Regions from separate parts of the Cellvibrio zantedeschiae genome, predicted to be linked through region 2. Evidence: predicted binding sites of a transcription regulator. Region 2 holds the regulator's gene; the other holds the start of a gene.
The links. Region 2 encodes FliA, which starts transcription of late flagellar genes. Its sites were predicted from a motif close to TAAAGTTATNNNNNNNNCGGCCGATANCC; they were not measured.
Positions count from the first base shown of each region.

Region 1 (4,278 bases), 860 kb from region 2:
TAAATCTGTCGCCACAATTTGTACCTGGCGTGGCAAGGTTCCCATATTTTTAAGCTTGAATTCTTCGGCCATCATGCTGATGGAATACGGCTCCTGCCCCGAAGAACACGCAGCAGACCAAATGCGGATAGGACCAAACATTTTATTGTTAGGCCCCATAAGCTGCGGAAGAAGATTATTTTTTAAATGGTCGTAAGGGTATATATCGCGAAACCAGAAGGTTTCATTGGTCGTCATAGCATCAATCACTTGCTCTTTTAGCTTGCGATTAAGGCCTTGACGTAAATTGCGCACTAAATCGCCGAAGTTAGCGATTTTATGGTCATCCATTAAGCGACGCATACGGTTGGTAACAAGATATTGCTTGTTATCACCGAGCGAAATGCCGCAAGCATCTTCTAAAAATTGGCGAAACTGATCAAACTCGGCCTGATCTACATTATCGCGAGCTGCCAGTTTGGCAAACACATCATTTGAATCTTTATTTATCATAAATGCTCTTAGCAGTACTACATCGCGTTAGTGAGCCCAAGGCTCCAATTACTCTGCATAGCTAACTCCTCCGCGGAGAGAAGTTACTCTGCATCGGGCGGCAATAAGCTTTCACCCGTAATTGCTAATACACGATCATTAACCCGGCGCGCCAGTTCATCAGGATGGAACTTCGCGAGGAAGTCATCCGCACCCACTTTCCGCACCATGGCTTCGTTAAACACACCGCTTAAGGATGTGTGGAGCACAATATGAAGCTTCTTCAAATCTGGATTATTGCGAACCTCAGCCGTGAAGGTATAACCGTCCATTTCCGGCATTTCGATGTCGCAGATAATCATTACCAACTCAGCATAGGGATCTTTGCCCGATGCCAAAATATCTTTCAAATATTGGAGCGCCTCTGCACCGTCTTTTTTGATCGTCGTGCGAATGCCCATGCCCTCAACTACGCGTTGAATTTGCTTGCGCGCAATGGTTGAGTCGTCAACGATAAGCACATGTTTTTGCACCACTTTATCGGCAATACCATCTTCAATAACACCTTCTGATACGTCTTCCTTCATTGGAGACACTTCAGCGAGGATTTTTTCCACATCGATAATTTCCACCAACTGACCATCCACTTGAGTGACAGCCGTTAAATAATGTTCTTTACCCGCACCTTTTGGTGGTGGATGAATATCTCCCCAGTTCATGTTCACAATTCGCTCAACGGAGCGCACCAGAAAGCCCTGGGCAGTACGGTTGTATTCAGTGATGATCACAAAGCAGTTATCAATATCCGGCAGTTCACGGCGGCCAATGGCAAGGTTCATATCCATAATGGGAATGGTGCCGCCGCGAATGTGGGCAACACCGCGAACCACCGAGTTGCGGCCAGGAAGTGCATTTAAAGGAGGACACTGCAGAACCTCCTTCACTTTAAACACGTTAATGCCATAGAGCTGTTGGCTGCCCAGTCGAAATAACAATAGCTCCAGACGATTTTGTCCAACCAGTTGTGTACGTTGGTTGACGCTATCCATTACACCGGCCATGCCACCACCTCTTTCTTATCAAACAAATTTTACGTTCAAGCCGCTTTGGTGAAGCAACTTGCCTGGGGATTTTTTATGCTGCCTTTATGCTGTCTTTTTTATAGTCAGGGAAAACGGCATAGACTTTGCTTTTATCATCGTTAGTAAGCTTTTTCGGCTGAAAGCCGTCACTCTTTAGGTCGATTGCAGATGAAACTTGTAGATTTGTTCAAAAGCAGCAATCCGCCTTATGAGGATAGGACAAATTATGAGATTTCGTAGTTTTTATAGAATTTTCTTTTTGAATATTGCGTTCACGCCCATCAAACAAGGCATTAACAGGATTACCTGGTTTTGTGCGTTAGCGGTTTGCTTTAGCCAAAGCGCCAATGCTCAGGCACCTATTGAGAATATTGGGCAAATAGAGTTGCAAGTCGCCCGGTTTTTGACGGACGAATACAGCAAAACCCAGGCAATTAAAGTAGAAGTAAAAGTAGGCAATCTGGACAACCGTTTACGCTTGGCTCGCTGCGATCAAAGCCTTTCGTTAAACCTTAAAGATACAACCAACAGCGGTGGAAACATCAATGTACAGGTTGCCTGTAAAGGCACGTCATCCTGGACAATTTTAGTCCCTGCACAGGCAAAGGTTTACCGCTCGGTGGCAGTTGCCAGCCGCACCCTACAGCGCGGAGATGTGGTTACTGAGGATGATTTAACCACTGAAGTTAAAGATGTGAGCGAATTTCGCATGGGCTTTTCCCTTGTGCCAAACGCTATCGTGGGCAAAGAAATAAAGTTCACAGTGAATAAAGGTGAAGTATTTAGAAACTCTGCGCTTGATGCTCCACTCGTCATTAAACGTGGCGATACAGTGAGCATGGAAGCAGCAGCCGGTGAAATAAGCGTTAAAACCAATGGTACCGCGGTTTCCGATGGGCGCATTGGTCAGCAAATACGGGTTAAGAACAACCAATCGGCACGCGTTATTAATGCCCGGGTTGTAGCGGCCGGTAAAGTTCAAAGCATTATGTAATACGCAAGACTGTTGATGCCAAGCCGGCATAAACGAAGACAATGAAGTTAAATAGTCAAAAAGCCAAAAAAGTTGCTAAAGTTCCAGAGCTACTGGCCGACAACCCTCATAAGGGAACTCTGATTAATAGGAAACTATTATCACCAGTCTCTTTGAACACATAGCAATCGTTGGGGAACGAAATCATGGTTATAGATACAAACAACATCAATTCATCTGGCGGTGCCAACCGCAGCCGAAGTTCGGCGCCCGTGGCCACTACCAGCACCAAAACCCAGAGCGCGCCTGTGGCGACGCCTGAACCAAGCACTAAAGACAATGTAGTGCTGAGTTCAGAAGCGCAAAACCTGGTGCGCCTGCAAGCCAAAATCGGCAGCCTGCCCGATGTAAACCTTGATCGCGTAGCCGCCATCAAGCAAGCCATCGCAGAAGGTCGCTTTGAAATTAATCCTGAGCGCATTGCTGAAAATATGCTCAATCAGGATGAACTTTTAGGTTAAGAAATAGATAGGTTAAAAAGCCGAGCCTCAGGTTAATCGACAGCTGATTTACCCGAACTCTTTACAAACGTATCTGGCCCTTACCCCAACAATGGCCAGATTCGCTAAACCAGTGAGGTTGCTATGTCTCTCAATACCCAATTTTTGCGCGATATGCTCGCCCAAGACTCCAGTGCCATCCAACAATTGAAAGCACTCCTTACCCAGGAACGTGAATTTCTGGAACAGCGCCAGCTGCAAGGCATGCAAGAAATTGTCAGCCAAAAAGATCAGCTACTTGGCAACCTTTCTTATACAGCACGCCAGCGCGAACAAATTTTGCGTAACGCCGGGCTAACAACCGATTTAGCTGGCTGGAAAGCTTTTCTGGAGCGCGATGCCCTAACGCTCAGCCTGATTCCGGCGTGGGAGGCATTAACTATCGAATTCACCGAATGCCAGGCAGCTAATGAAGTTAACGGCAAAATGATCAATCGCTCCAAGCAAACTTTGTCGCACCTACTTAATCTCCTTCGCGGCCAAGTCGCTACGCCTTCGCTCTATACGCAAAAGGGTTCGACGACCAATTACAGCAGCACCCACACGGTTGCAAAAGCTTAAAATCCTTTCAACACTTTGCTATCTTTCGCGGATAGCAAAGTCGCTTTCCCCGCGCTTATTCAAACCTTGGTTTATCCCTAAAAAATCCCTACAATGCCGGCGCGTCATAGTTATTGGTATTTACACAAAGCTTATTAATGCCCATCAAAAAGTCCTCGTAGCTCAGCTGTATAGAGCGTATGCCTCCTAAGCGTAAGGTCGCAGGTTAGAATCCTGCCGGGGACGCCATTCTTATATAATTCAATAGATTAGAGGCTAAAAATAAAGCTTTTTATTAAGCTAATTTGGTTCACATTCAGTTATTTTGATAAATTAGATTCCCCTCTTACAAGCAAGCTTAAATATTCTAAGCAGTGCTTGACGCATTCTGTCCTGCTTGCATTATACTGTATATAAATACAGTTTTGATTGCATTTATGACAAACTTAAACCCGCCGACATCTCCCGAAATTGAATTGGAGCAACTGCTTAATCGCAGCGATATATGGCGCGGCAAGGCTTATAGCCCTGCCCCACAAATATCCTTGGATACGGGTTATGCAGACATTAATGCAGCTCTGTTTAACAAAGGTTGGCCAACATCCAGCTTGATTGAGGTCTGCCAAAAAGGGTTGCAGCAACAAGAGTGGCT
Region 1 covers NZ_BMYZ01000001.1:1,929,948-1,934,225, forward strand. Annotated here, with positions in the region: gene IE104_RS08555 (CheR family methyltransferase) at 1-492, opposite strand, end outside; gene IE104_RS08560 (chemotaxis protein CheV) at 576-1,532, opposite strand; gene flgA (flagellar basal body P-ring formation chaperone FlgA) at 1,780-2,547, shown strand; gene flgM (flagellar biosynthesis anti-sigma factor FlgM) at 2,733-3,047, shown strand; gene IE104_RS08575 (flagella synthesis protein FlgN) at 3,171-3,647, shown strand; tRNA gene IE104_RS08580 (tRNA-Arg) at 3,799-3,875, shown strand; gene IE104_RS08585 (diguanylate cyclase) at 4,064-4,278, shown strand, end outside.
Region 1: a site for FliA is predicted at 2,624-2,652, ahead of flgM (flagellar biosynthesis anti-sigma factor FlgM). Genes of this name have one in related genera too.

Region 2 (4,278 bases):
GGTGCGGCTGACACAGGTGCGGCTGCAACAGGTTTTTCTGCAGGAGCTTTGGGTGCATCTATACCAGGCCCTTTGCCCTTGCCGTGAAGCTGATCGAGCAAAGCTTCGAATTCATCGTCAGTAATTTCGTCCCCTGCCGATGCTGCGGGAGCAGGTGTGGCGGCTGCAGCAGGGACGCTTGCAACAGGAGTTGGAGCAGCCGCAACTTTTGCGTTGGGTGCTTTTCCTTTGCCATGAAGTTGATCGAGTAACGCATCAAATTCGTCTTCAGTAATTTCATCACTGCTTGCATCTGCTACAGGAGCGGGTGCGGCAGCTTGAACAGGTGGCGTTGTTGAAGGCGTTTGATTTATTGCGTCTAATAACTTTTCAAATTCGTCGTCAGTAATATCACCCTGAGCAGTGCTAACAACAGCTGGGGCTTCTACGTAAACTTCTTGCGGAGCAGCAACTTCTACTTCCGCTGCAGGTTCATTTAAATCTTCGCAGGAAACCAAACGTTCCAGCGCATGGATTAAATGCGGATCAACAGGCGGTAACTCACCGCGTGCAGTTACAATATCAAATTGGTCTTTAACACTATCGAGTGCCTGGAGCACCACATCCATTAATTCAGAGGTAACTTCGCGTTTACCGTTGCGCAAAATATCGAAAAGGTTTTCAGTGAGATGACAGCATTCCACCATAGGTGTGAGCGACAAAAAGCCAGCCCCACCTTTTACAGTGTGAAATCCACGAAAAATCGCGTTTAATAAATTTTTATCATCAGGACGCTGTTCAAGATCAACTAGTTGTTGCGAGAGGCGCTCTAAAATTTCGCCTGCTTCAACTAAAAAGTCCTGAAGAATATCCTCGTCATCACCAAAACTCATTCAGCTATTCCCCAAAAACATTTGGCTCTAGAAACCGAGACTGGATAAAAGGTCATCAACTTCATCCTGACCGGAAACTACGTTCTCACGTTCTTTATTAATTTGTGGGCCTTCAGCCTCGTGCTTACGTTTTTCAATTAAGTCATCGATATTTTGCTCGCCATCCAAGTTATCGACGATGCCGGTGATTTCTTCAACCTGACCAGCCATGCGCACTAAATCGACTAAATCTTTTTCAACGTCTTTGATTAAACCTATAACACGCTTTAATACCTGGCCGGTTAAATCCTGAAAGCCTTGTTCGAGCACAATGTCTTGTAAACTTTTGTTCAAACGCTCGGTGCCTACTTCCATTTGCCCGAGAAAACCATCCATACGCTCGTACAATTCACGGAATTCATCGGCAGACATTTCGCGGCGTTTTAAGCGTGCCCAATCATTTCGCAACAAGCTGGCTTCCTGACCAAGATTTGCTGCAATTGGTGCAGCTTCGTCAACCATATCCATGGTTCTCTCTGCTGCTTTTTGCGTAAGTTCAATAACGTAATTCAAACGATTAGATGCGTCATGAATATCTGAACCTTCAATTTTTGGAGGCTGCTTGCTGAGATCAGCATCTACATTGAAATTCACAATAGCATTGTGCAAACCGCGAGTTAATTTACCCACCGTTTGAAAAATATGGCGATCACGTGATTCAGTAATACTTTGAATAAGCGCAGAAGCTTCTTCAAACTGATTGCCTTGCAATTTTTCCGTTAACAGCTTTGCACATTCTTTGAGTTCGGCAATGAACAATTCGTTGTTAGGATCGACTAATATCTCGGATGCCATGGATATGCCTTATTGTTAGGTTGTGGCAGCAAAACGTTTTTTTGTTAGCCAACACGCTCAAATATTTTTTCAATTTTTTCTTTAAGCGCCTGCGCCGTAAAAGGTTTTACGACGTAACCATTTACCCCGGCTTGTGCTGCCTCAATAATTTGGTCGCGCTTGGCTTCTGCAGTAACCATAAGCACCGGCAAGGTGGCGAGTTTTTCGTCGGCACGCACAGCGCGCAGCAAATCAATACCCGTCATGCCAGGCATGTTCCAATCTGTTACCAAAAACTGGAAGTCACCGCTCTTGAGCATGGGCAATGCTGTCATGCCGTCATCCGCTTCATGGGTATTTGAAAAACCCAAATCTCTCAGCAGATTTTTAATGATCCGCCGCATCGTCGAGAAGTCATCGACAATCAAGATTTTCATGTTCTTATCCAAAGCAACCTCCGTCACACCTACAGGAATTTCGTTTACTGTTAGTCTAGCCAGTGTTGGCGATCTAGCCAGTTTTCTGACGTTAAAAAACTTTTTTAATTACTTATTGAGCTTTATTTGTTCGAAGTGTTTGCATGACAAGCAACCTCCACGGCACCTACTCCTGCGTTGCCGTTGGGGGGTAATGCTTTTAACCCTGCGACTGCCAACCCGCCAAACGCGATTTCAACCGCGAGGCAGCCTGGCTATGAATTTGGCTAACGCGCGATTCGCTCACCCCCAGCACCAACCCAATCTCTTTAAGGTTGAGCTCTTCGTTATAGTAGAGAGCAAGCACCATGCGTTCGCGTTCGGGCAACTGACTAATAGCGGAGGCGAGCGCTTTCTTTAAGCCTTCGCGCTGCAAACCTTCAAAAGGACTGGCGAATGCACTGCTGGTTTCGCTTGCATCTATATTGCTGTCTTCTTCGCCGAAGGTTTCTTCATAGCTGTAAAGACGACTGCAGTTGGAGTCTTGCAGCATGGAGTGATATTCCTCCAGGCTCACCTCAAGCTCGGCAGCAATTTGGGCATCCTGGGCATCGCGACCCGTGCGGGCTTCTACAGCTTTAATGGCTTGGGCAATACGGCGGGAATTGCGGTGAACCGAGCGCGGAGCCCAGTCGCCACGGCGCATTTCATCGACTATGGAACCGCGAATGCGGATACCGGCATAGGTTTCGAAACTGGCGCCTTTGGAGGAATCGTATTTTTGTGCAGCTTCGATCAGGCCAATCATTCCAGCCTGAATAAGATCGTCTACCTGCACGCTGGCAGGCATACGCATCATCATGTGGTAGGCGATGCGCTTCACGAGGGGCGCAAACTCTTCAATGCGCGCGTTGTGAAGGCTTTGCTCCGTTTTATCGTACATGGCTAACCTATCAACTGCGGCCATAAGTCATACTCAGTAGCGGTCATTCGCCGCACGAAGTAAACGTTCTACAAAAAATTCCAGACGCCCGCTAGGACCGCTCGGCAACGGCCACTTGTCCACGGTTTGCGCCAAACCACGAATCGCAACGGCGGCTTTAGAAGTAGGTGCAAACTCCAGCAAGGCTTTTTGTTTGCGTACGGCGTTACGTACTTCTTCATCGAAGGGAACCTGGCCAACGAACTGCAGGGTTACGTCGAGGAAGCGTTCGCACACGGTATTCAGTTTGTTAAACATGCTGGTGCCTTCCGCCGGATTGCGCGTCATATTCGCGATCACGCGGAAGCGTTGCATGTTGTACTCTTTGTTAAGAAGTTTGATGAGCGCGTAGGCGTCTGTAATGGAAGAAGGTTCATCGCAAACGACTACAACAACCTCATTGGCAGCGCGCACAAAGCTGACAACTGTATCTGAAATACCGGCAGCCGTATCTATAATAAGCACATCAACTTGATCGCTTAACTCATTGAAAGCGTTGATTAAACCGGCATGCTCAGCAGCACTTAACTCGGCCATGCGCTGCACGCCGGACGAAGCTGGAACAATCTTGATACCCGCTGGACCATTAACCAAAACATCCATTAATGAATGAGTGCCTGCAAGCACATCAGCGAGTGTATGAGTGGCTTTTAAGCCGAGAAGAACATCGACATTCGCCAACCCGAGGTCGGCATCAAACAGGACTACGCGCCGGCGCATTTCCGCCAGGGCGATACTGAGGTTCACGGAAATATTGCTTTTGCCGACTCCGCCTTTGCCGCCGGACACGGCGATAACTTGTACTGGGCGCATTGATTATTAACTCCAACAACCGGCCTAAATCTAAATTTGTGAACTGAGTATAGATACTGATTTGGATTGTTACTGACTTTTTATAACTGGTTTTGTAATTTCAAAAGCAAAATCCCCCCGCCTGCGGCGACCCCCTTTTCAAAGGGGGTTGATCAGTGCCACAAACACATTAAGGCACTTTTACATCCCCTTTGGAAAAGGGGGACCGAGGGGGATTTGTTTTAAGAAACCGCCGAAGCCGGGTTGGTTTTCAAAAGTGCCACAGCCTTAGCCACCAATTGATGCGCACGCGCTACTTCAATATTTTTAGGGATATCCTGACCATCAGTTGTATACACCACAGGCAAACGATTTTGCGCAACCACCCCTAAGGCTTCACCCA
Region 2 covers NZ_BMYZ01000001.1:1,070,085-1,074,362, reverse strand. Annotated here, with positions in the region: gene IE104_RS04750 (chemotaxis protein CheA) at 1-872, opposite strand, end outside; gene IE104_RS04745 (protein phosphatase CheZ) at 900-1,706, opposite strand; gene cheY (chemotaxis response regulator CheY) at 1,751-2,134, opposite strand; gene IE104_RS04735 (RNA polymerase sigma factor FliA) at 2,322-3,044, opposite strand; gene IE104_RS04730 (MinD/ParA family protein) at 3,078-3,896, opposite strand; gene flhF (flagellar biosynthesis GTPase FlhF) at 4,118-4,278, opposite strand, start outside.